Regions from separate parts of the Hafnia sp. CBA7124 genome, predicted to be linked through region 1. Evidence: riboswitches for the same ligand, from Rfam matches in the RefSeq annotation. Region 1 holds a riboswitch; the other holds the start of a gene.

What was found. A riboswitch is a leader RNA that binds a small molecule or an ion and turns the genes downstream of it on or off. The one in region 1 is predicted to bind cobalamin.
Region 2: it holds a riboswitch for cobalamin, as region 1 does, so the genes downstream of both, CPY98_RS04570 (cobyrinate a,c-diamide synthase) here and btuB (TonB-dependent vitamin B12 receptor BtuB) in region 1, are expected to answer to the same signal.

What each region holds. Positions count from the first base shown of each region.
Region 1 covers NZ_AP017469.1:127,237-132,575, forward strand. The annotation lists gene fabR (HTH-type transcriptional repressor FabR) at 1-534, shown strand, start outside; gene CPY98_RS00615 (YijD family membrane protein) at 556-945, shown strand; gene trmA (tRNA (uridine(54)-C5)-methyltransferase TrmA) at 1,023-2,126, opposite strand; cobalamin riboswitch at 2,245-2,452, shown strand; gene btuB (TonB-dependent vitamin B12 receptor BtuB) at 2,517-4,421, shown strand; gene murI (glutamate racemase) at 4,366-5,226, shown strand.
Region 2 covers NZ_AP017469.1:981,842-987,180, forward strand. The annotation lists gene CPY98_RS04560 (GHMP kinase) at 1-771, opposite strand, end outside; gene cobD (threonine-phosphate decarboxylase CobD) at 764-1,843, opposite strand; cobalamin riboswitch at 1,972-2,168, shown strand; gene CPY98_RS04570 (cobyrinate a,c-diamide synthase) at 2,317-3,681, shown strand; gene cbiB (adenosylcobinamide-phosphate synthase CbiB) at 3,681-4,634, shown strand; gene CPY98_RS04580 (cobalt-precorrin-8 methylmutase) at 4,860-5,339, shown strand, end outside.

The sequences.
Region 1 (5,339 bases):
GCCCCAACCTCTTTCTATCGCCATTTTCGTGATGTAGATGAGCTAGGGTTAACGATGGTGGATGAAAGTGGGCTGATGCTGCGTCAGTTAATGCGTCAGGCTCGTCAACGTATTGCCAAAGGTGGCAGCGTTATCCGCACATCTGTAGCAACTTTTATGGAATTTATCGGCAATAATCCGAATGCTTTTCGCCTGCTTTTACGGGAACGTTCCGGTACTTCCGCCGCGTTCCGTGCGGCGGTGCAGCGTGAGGTTCAGCACTTTATTGCGGAACTTGCCGATTACCTTGAAATTGAAAATCACATGCCGCGCAGTTTTACTGAAGCACAGGCTGAGGCGATGGTGACTATCGTATTTAGCGCGGGTGCCGAAGCGTTAGATATTGATATGGAACACCGTCGTTTGTTGGAAGAACGTCTTGTTTTGCAGTTGCGGATGATTTCCAAGGGCGCTTATTATTGGTACCGTCGTGAGCAGGAGAAGGCACACATCGCGCATATGCATGAAAACGCAGAGCAGCAGGCTCAGGAATAAATTTAAAGCATAGGGTTGGTCATGATTAAAAGTCGTTTGGATGTGGGAACATTGGTTCTGTCATTGGTTGCCGGGCTTTCTATCAGCGGATCTTTTGCCGCACTGTTTAGCTCAGCCGTATCATTTTCGGTATTTCCTCTGCTGGCTCTGATTTTATCAGTGTATTGCCTGCATCAGCGCTACCTGAACTGTTCTATGCCTGAAGGTATGCCGGTGCTTTCCTCTTCGTGTTTTCTGCTTGGTTTGCTGATGTATAGCGCTATTGTTCGCGTTGAGTATCCAGAAATTGGTTCTAACTTTATGCCAACCCTCCTGTGTATTGTGTTGGTTTTCTGGATTGCCTACCGTATCAAGGCGTTTAAGAAGAACGCTGAGGTTGATAGCGGAAAAGACTTCCACGATCCTGAGTGATTGAGCCGAGCTGATAGACAATACAAATAGAAAAGGCAGCCATTGGCTGCCTTTTTGCGTTTTAATCTGAATCGTTTTTAATCACGTTTTTCCAGCAACACGCCGCATTCCATATGATGGGTATACGGGAACTGGTCGAACAGCGCCAAACGTGTGACCCGATGTGTTTCGTTCAGCGTCTCCAAGTTTGCGCAGAGCGTTTCAGGGTTGCATGAGATATAGAGGATCCGCGGATACGCCTGAACCATGCGCAATGTGTCGTCATCTAAGCCGCTACGCGGCGGATCGACGAAAATGGTTTCGCACTGATAACCTTTGAGATCGATACCTTCCAAACGTTTGAACTCGCGCACGCCGTTCATCGCCTGAGTAAAATCTTCTGCCGCCATGCGAATGATTTGTACATTCTCGATGTGGTTGGCGGCAATATTAAACTGCGCAGCGGCAACGGAAGGTTTAGCAATTTCTGTCGCGAGCACGCGGTTAAAGTTACGCGCAAGTGCCAAGGAGAAGTTGCCGTTGCCGCAGTACAACTCTAGCAGATCGCCTGTGGAATCCTGTGTAACGTCAAGCGCCCACTCAAGCATCTTAATGTTTACGGCCGCGTTAGGCTGAGTAAAGCTGTTTTCAACCTGACGATAGATCATGTCACGGCCAGCAACAGGTAGGCATTCATCAACATAGTCGTGATCGAAACAGATTTTTGTTTTGGTTGCTCGGCCAATAAGCTGCAGGTCAAAACCTTGTGCACGCAGGCGATCGCGAAGTGCTTCAGCCTCCACTTTCCATTCATCATCCAGCTTGCGGTGATAAAGAAGAGAAACCACCACTTTATTGTTCATGGTCGACAGATAGTCAATTTGGAACAATTTAAAGCGCAGAACGTGGTTTGGCTTTAGCTCATCCATCATGACGCTCATCAACCGGTTAATCAGCTCGCTCGCGGCAGGAAACTGATCGACGCGGATGCGTTGTTTGGTCTGCTGATCGAACATGATGTGGTAGAGATCGTCTTCATCATGCCAAACGCGGAATTCAGCGCGCATGCGGTAGTGGCTAGCTGGCGAGCGAAATGCCTCAATTTCCGGTGCTGCAAACGGGGTCATCATGTTGGCCAGTCGGGTAACTTTTTCCGTGAGTTGGGCATCATAGTGATCGGTTGGCAGCGTGTTCGGTGTCATGGCAATTCTCGTTAGCATAATAATAGAGGGGCGATTGTAGGCGATGGAATGATGATGTCCAGCTTTGTGACTTATTCTACATCCGAATCATAGAAGTCTAGACTTCTGAATACGTTTTCACTTAGCATGGCGGCCCGGTCTCCAGTGGAGAGTGAAAAGGGAATCCGGTGTGAATCCGGAGCTGACGCGCAGCGGTATGGGGAAGTCACGGCGATATATTGACACTGTCATTGTAGATGGGAAGTCATCGCCCGGTGTGCATACAACAATGAATGTTGGTGCACAAATCCTAAGCCCGAAGACCTGCCGGTACACGTCGCTTTACGTGGTTTTCGCGAATTAACGCCACGGCTCGCGGCATCCTGCCAATTCAGTTTGGATGCTCTTATTATGACTATAAAAAAAAATGCGCTGATGGCGGCTTTGTCTGTCACGGCTTTCTCTGGCTGGGCGCAAGATTCTAACGAAACACCTTCATCATCATCCGCAAATACTAACGACGATGTCATCGTCACCGCCTCGCGTTTTCCTCAACCGGTCTCCACCGTGCTCGCGCCTACGGATATTGTTACTCGAGATGATATCGATCGCTGGCAGGCCAAAACGCTCAATGACGTAATGCGGCGTTTACCCGGCGTCGATATCGCCCAAAATGGTGGCATGGGGCAGAGTGCATCGATGTATATCCGCGGGACCAGCGCAAGCCAAGTTCTCGTGCTGGTGGATGGCATTCCTGTTGCTCGTCCTGGGATCTCGAATACGGCCGATTTCAATCAAATTCCAATTTCACTGGTTCAACGCGTTGAATATATTCGAGGCCCACGTTCTGCCGTGTATGGCTCGGGGGCGATGGGGGGCGTTATCAACGTGATTACGCAAACCGATAAGGAAGGCGCGCAGATCACTGCAGGCGTCGGCTCCAAAGGATTCCAGCAGTACGATGGAAGCGTGCGTCAGAAAATTAGTGATAACACTAAAGTGACGTTGGCGGGGTCGTATGAGAGCACTAAAGGATTTAACGTGCAGCCGGGTTCAACGTACGAACCCGATCATGATGATGATGGCTATCGCACCAAGACTTTCTGGGGCGGTATAGACCACCAGTTTAACAACGAGTTTTCTGGCTTTGCTCGTGGTTATGGGTATACCAACAACAGCGACTATGACCTTGGCAGTCCTCCATATAGCCCAGCTTATAGCGCAAATGAAAGTGAAACCTACAATCACACTTACGATATGGGTCTACGCTATTTGTCTGGTGCTTATTCATCCCAACTAACGGGCAGCTATCAAAAAGTAAAAGCTTATAACTACAGTAGCGAGTACGGGCGTTATCACGAGGGCACTACGCTGGATGATATGGACCAGCGCAATATTCAATGGGGTAATACCTATAGCCTAGAGCATGGTCAGATTAGTGCGGGTGTAGATTGGCAGCAGCAGCGTCTGAGATCTTCTGATACCAGTCTGTCAGATTCTTATAAACGTGATAACTCCGGTTTATATGTAAGTGGTCAGCAAAAACTGGGTGATGTGACGTTGGAGGCCTCTGGTCGCGAAGATAAGGATGAGCAGTTCGGCTGGCACGGTACTTGGCAAACGGCGGCAGGCTGGGAGTTTACGCCGGGCTATCGAGCCACGTTATCTTATGGCACCGGATTCTTGGCTCCGTCATTGGGACAGCAATTTGGTTCAACGCGTTTCGGCATTGATTCCAATCCTAATTTAAAACCTGAAGAGTCGAAGCAGTGGGAAGCGGGTTTAGAGGGATTGACTGGACCACTTGATTGGCGTCTGTCTGCGTATCATTACAAAATTGAAAATCTGATTACCTATTATTCCGATCCTGTCACCTATGCGGGTAGCTATGACAACATCGATTCTGCCACTATTAAAGGCGTCGAGTGGACGGGCAGCATTGATACAGGGATCTTCACGCATCAGGTCACCTTGCAGTATTTAGATCCGCGTAATGATAAAAATGATGAAGTACTAGCGCGTCGTGCCAAACGGCAGGCTAAATATCAGCTCGACTGGACCATGTTTAATGTCGATATGGATGTCTCGTATCAATATTATGGCCGTCGTTACGATAACAACACGTCTAAATACAACAATACGCAGCAGGTATTGCCAAGCTACAGCACCGTCGATATTTCAGCCTCTTATCCGGTTACATCTCATCTAACAGTTCGTGGTAGAATCGCCAACCTGTTAGATAAAGATTATGAAACAGCTTATGGCTACCAAACCGCAGGGAGAGAATATTATCTCTCCGGTAGCTACACCTTCTAATGATGTAGCGACTTCTAAACCCACTGCGCTGGTTTTTGACTCCGGCGTGGGTGGGTTATCTGTATATCAAGAGATCCGTGATTTGCTTCCGGATCTCCACTATATATATGCATTCGACAATCAGGGATTCCCCTATGGGGAAAAAGACGAAGCGTTTATTATCGACCGCGTTGTTAAAACCGTTGCCGAAGTGCAAAAGCGTCATCCTCTCTCTATTGTTATCATCGCCTGTAATACCGCAAGCACCATCACGCTCCCTGCATTACGCGAACGCTTCAATTGCCCTATCGTTGGGGTTGTGCCCGCGATAAAACCAGCGGCAAAGTTGACGCGCAACGGCATTGTTGGTTTGCTAGCGACGAGAGCGACTGTGCAGCGTTCATATACTCACGACCTGATTGCGCGTTTTGCGAAAGACTGCAGCATCAAAATGCTGGGCTCTGCTGAGCTGGTGGAATTGGCTGAAGCTAAACTGCATGGCGAAGAGATTGATCATACGGTGCTAAAGAAGATACTACGCCCGTGGCTGTCGATGGCAGAACCGCCAGATACGGTGGTTCTGGGATGTACGCATTTTCCTTTGCTGCGCGAAGAGCTGGCAGCGGTATTACCCGCTGGGACTCGTTTAGTTGATTCGGGTGCCGCAATAGCCCGTCGTGTCGCTTGGCTGATTGCTAATCAGGAAAACGTGCTGAGCGCTGAAAATGATTTGGCTTATGCAACAGAAACAAATAGCGATACCGACGCACTTTTACCTGTATTGCATCGTTTAGGCTTCTCAGAACTACGCGAATTGAGCATTTAATCCTCAAACATGTGGTTTTTGGTGAAAACTTGCGCGGTTGAAAAGTTTTTTTAAATTAGGGGTTGTCAGCCGTTCAGAAGTCCCTATAATGCGCCACCACTGACTGGGAACAA
Region 2 (5,339 bases), 850 kb from region 1:
TGGGTCATGAAGGTGCGTATCGAGCAACAAACCTACCACGCTGCCGCTGTGTGCGACGTTCAAGCCGAATAAACCGTGCTGCTCAACAATTTCTACAATGTCATTAAATGCCGGTTTGGGCAGCAAGGCCTGACTGGCTTGGGCGCTTAGCGTGGTGGCTGCGCCAATTTTATGGCGGTTGTTTTCTCGCATTCCTTCGGTGAGCAACCGATGCGCCCGTTTCAACTGCGGTGCATATTCCTGCAACAGCGCTTGGCGTGGGCGACGATGATAGTCTTCGGTGCGCAAACAATCAGGGCTTTCCAACAACAGCATGTCCCATTCTGGGCATCGCTCGTGTAGCGGCGTTTGCGTCAGTGCCTGTTGATGATCGAACAGCGTCGGCGCTTGAAAAATCGTGCTGTCGGTCGGTTCAATGCCAACGCACAGCGACGCTAATTCTTTTTCAGTCAGTTGCATACCGAAGTGACGTGCGGTCGCGATTGCACAGGCGGCGATGTCTGCCGTGCTGCTGGCCATCCCTTTTGCAACCGGAATAGAGGATTCAAACTCAATGCGCAACCCGGCTTCAAGCGAAGAGGGCAACGATAAATGCCGTAAAACCGCGCGCAATACCAAGCGCATGCGCGCGCGCTCGGTGGGCAACGGCGTTCCATCGCTCACTGCCACCGTGCTAAACCAATTGACCGGGCAAGAGACCAGCTTTTCGCCGCCTTGGATCCAGCCTTGAATTAACTCACCGCACGAGGCGGGACAGCGTGCTTCAGCCATGATGCAGAATCTGTGTTAGGGCGGCAAGCAGGCGATCGTTGTCCTGCGGGCTTTTAATCGCCACACGATAATAGTCGGCGTTTAGCCCCGGATAGTTGGCGCAGTGTCGGATCAAAATATGGTGTTTCAATAGCGCCTGCTGCAATGCGAGCTGGCTGTCGGTACAGCGTATAAAGATATAGTTAGCGACGGGACGCCATACTTTCAGCCGTGGCAATGCCGCTAGCGCGGAGAACACCCGAGGTTGTTCCTGTGCCAGCCAGCGATGGGTTGCTTCAATGTAATCGGTGTCCTGCAAGATAATTTCGCCCGCCAGCGCGGCAAAAGCATTGATCGTCCAAGGCTCTCGTTGCTGCTTCATTTGCGTCACTAACTCCGCATTGGCGCTAACTAAATAGCCTAATCGTAATCCCGGAATAGCGAAAAACTTGGTCAATGAGCGCAGCACATACAGCTGAGGATACTGCGCTAATAAAGGAATAAAGCCGGTTTCCGTAGGGACGAAATCCAGAAAGGCTTCATCAAGTATTAGAGCAATATTCAGCGTGCGGCAGCGATCGGCGATAGCTAAAAGCAGGTTTTTATCCGGCAGCAATCCGGTGGGATTATTGGGAGTGCATAAAAATAGGCAATCGAGATCGGGCGTCAGTGCATCAAGAATACGGGTATCAGGCTGAAATCCGTCGTCCTCATGCAACGCATAATCAACGATGTCGCAGTTTATCCGCGTTAGCGCACGGCGATACTCGGCAAAACCGGGCGTTAATAGCAGCGCTTTGGCGGGTTGCAGTTGGTTAATTAAAGCAAAGATCAACTCGGTTTCGCCATTGCCTGCCATCACCCAAGACTCTGGGCAACCATGGTGCTGAGCTAGCGCCGCGTGTAGCTTTCGATACTCCACATCGGGATATTTTTCAGCCACCGACATTTGCTCGATGATGGCGTGCTTGAGCGACTCGGGCATGCCGAGCGGATTGATGTTGGCGCTGAAATCAATGATGTCGTGCGGAGAAACGCCCAGAGTAAGCGCGGTTTCTAGCACGTTGCCGCCGTGCTGACTGCTGATGGCCATAGGTATTCTCACTGGTCCCTAAAAAGTTGAGATATGTTAACTCATTCACACTCCATTCTAGGCTTTTGTTGATCTCACAATGGGTATATCTGTGATGAATGCTTTAACTTATGTACCCAGATCATTTATAGAAAAGTATAAATACAGGTTTTTGACGCGCCGTAAGGGCGTCAGGAAGGAGGTGCGTATTGTGCAAATACAATTCCTCCGCAGCCCCCGCTGCTGTGATGCCGACGAACCCACAAGACGCCACTGATGAACATCGGGAAGGTGTGGGTAAGGATGACGCTAAGCCAGAAGACCAGCCTGTAAAACCCAATATTGGGATATCAACATCTATTTCAGCTCCTTCGGTGGGAAGCGAGTTGTCATTCTTTCCCTGCATGCTGCGCTTTTGCTGCCGTGCATCGATCTGCTATGACAACGCAAAGCCCGCCCGCAAGGACGGGCTTTTTTGTTTGGCAGGCGGATGAATGAAGGCATTTCTTATTGGTGGAACCGGTAGCGGATGCGGTAAAACAACGCTAACACTTGGGCTGCTCCGAGCGCTAACGCGACGCGGTTTACAAGTGCAACCCTACAAAGTGGGCCCCGACTATATCGATACCGGCTGGCACAGCGCCGTTTCTGGCGTTGCGTCGCGTAACCTCGATGCCTTCATGCTGCCTCAGCCCACTTTAAATTGGCTCTATAACCAACATGCTCAAGCCGCCGATGTGGCCGTGATTGAAGGCGTGATGGGGCTATACGATGGCTATGGCACCGACCCCAACTATTGCAGCAGCGCCGGTATGGCCAAGCAGATTGGCTGTCCGGTTATTTTGGTGATCGACGGTAAAGCCGTTTCAACGTCAGCGGCAGCCACCGTGATGGGATTTTGTCATTTTGATCCGGCGGTGCGTATTGCGGGTGTCATTGTGAATCGCGTCAATAGCGAAACGCACTACCAACTGCTGAAACAAGCTATTGAAACTTACACTAAAATTCCCGTACTCGGGCGAATGCCTACTCTACCCAGCGTGAGTTTGCCTGAACGCCATCTCGGCTTGATTACCGCTCATGAACAGCAGGACATGGATGCGATATGGGACACCTTGGCGGATAGCCTTGAACAACATATCGACCTCGATCGTTTGTTGTCGTTGAGCGACGTACAACCCGCGCCGAATGCCTGTGCGCCTACGTTACCTGCGCCAGAATCTGGGAGAGGCCTAACCCTTGCGCTCGCCGACGACGAAGCTTTCCACTTTTACTATCCCGATAATTTACAGCTGCTTGAACAGCTCGGCATCCACATTGTGCGCTTCAGCCCCCTGCGCGATGAGGCGCTGCCTGCGTGCCAGATGGTCTATATCGGCGGCGGTTATCCCGAGTTATACGGAGAAACGCTGGCGAAAAACAGCAGCATGCGTCAGTCGCTGCGTGATGCGCATCAGCGTGGCGTAGCTATTTATGCCGAGTGCGGCGGCCTGATGTATTTGGGCACGACGTTAAAAGATCAGTCTGGAAACACGTACGCGATGACCGGGATTTTCCCCGGAGAAAGCCGCATGGAAGGGCGTTTAAAGCGTTTTGGTTACTGCCAAGCCACCGCGGTGCATGACACGTTACTGGCGGCAGAAGGAGAAACCCTTCGCGGTCATGAGTTCCATTATTCAGATTTTCATACCGATTTCCCGCCTGTTTTCCAGTTTGAAAAACAACGCGACGGCGTAACGCAACAGCGTTGGCAGGGGGGATATCAAATGGGAAATACCCTCGCCAGTTACCTCCATCTTCATTTTTACCAGCACCCAGAAATGCTAAGCCATTGGCTAAAGAGAGGGCGAGCGTTGTGATCAGTTTCTCTGCTTGTCTGGTGGCCTATCTCTTGGATCTGCGCTTGGGCGATCCGCCAACGTGGCCGCATCCGGTGCGTTGGATCGGTAATTTTATCACTTGGGTTCAGAAAGGTATCCGCTCGCTTTGCCGCACCGAAGGTGCGCTGTACGTCGGCGGGGCGTTTTTATGGCTGATTGTGGTCGGCGTGTGCTGGGGGACGACCTACGCACTGCTTGAGCTTTTGTCACAGCTAAATCCATGGCTCAACTGGCTGGCGCAGGTGTGGATTATTTACACGCTATTAGCGGGGCGCTGCCTAAGTGATGCAGCTATGGGGGTATACGTCGCTCTGCAAAATGGATCGCTTGAAGAGTGCCGCCGTCAGCTTTCATACATAGTTGGGCGCGACACGTCTGAGCTCGATCGCCCGCAGATTACCCGAGCGGTGGTTGAAACGGTGGCGGAGAACAGCGTGGATGGCGTGATTGCGCCGCTTTTCTTTCTTTTCATCGGCGGCGTGCCGCTGATGGTGGCCTACAAAGCGGTGAATACCCTTGATTCAATGGTTGGCTATCGGACGGAAAAATATCGTGCTATCGGCTGTGTTTCGGCGCGAATGGACGATCTTGCCAATCTGATTCCAGCGCGTTTGAGCTGGCTGCTGCTGAGCGTTGCCGCTCGCATGCTGTGCCTTAACAGCAAACAGGCACTCAAAATCGGCTGGCGCGATCGTTATCTGCATAAAAGCCCCAACTGCGCGTGGTCTGAAGCCACCGTGGCTGGTGCGCTCGGTGTTCGCCTCGGTGGGCCGAATAAATACTTCGGTGAATGGGTTGAGAAACCGTGGATTGGCGACGAAGAGCGCGAGATTAGCATTCAAGATATTCGCCTCAGTATTCGACTCATGATGACGGCGTCCGCGCTGGCGTTGGCGCTTTTTGCATTCGCCAGATGGGCAGTGGTGTTTTGACCTGACCAATTTGACCCCCTCCCAACCCTCCCCTTGGCAGGGGAGGGAATCGCTCGGCGTTGCGTTTGCCAAGAGATAAAGGCAAGCCGGCTTTTTAAAGGAGATACAGGGAAGCCGATGGAGGCGCCGTTATGCCCCTCCCCCTGAGAAGGGGGAGGTTGGGAGGGGGTAATGCAAAAGATAGAGGTATGAAAGTCACGCTGGATCAACCACACAGGATGAACAATGAACTACAACAAGAATCCCCAGAACATTGAGCAGCACAGCTTTGAGATCATTTCTCAGATTATCGCCGACGAGCGCCCTGATTACCGTTTTGCCGATGAGCTGCAAGAAAAAATCATTAAACGCGCAATTCATACCAGCGCTGACTTTGAATGGCTGGATATCCTGCATTTCTCGCCAGATGTTTTATCCCGTATTACACAGGCTCTGCGTCGTGGCTGCACGATCTACACCGACACCACCATGGCGCTTTCCGGCATCAATAAAACCCAGCTTGAGCAGTTAGGATGCCAATGGCAGTGCTATATCTCGGATCCGCGCGCGGTCGCAATCGCTAAGTCTCAGGGGATTACCCGCTCGATGGCGGCGGTGGATCTCGCGGCGCAGGAGCAGGGGGAAAAGCTGTTTGTGTTTGGCAATGCCCCCACCGCGTTATTCCGCTTATTAGAACTGCATCAACAAGGCGTGATGACGCCTACT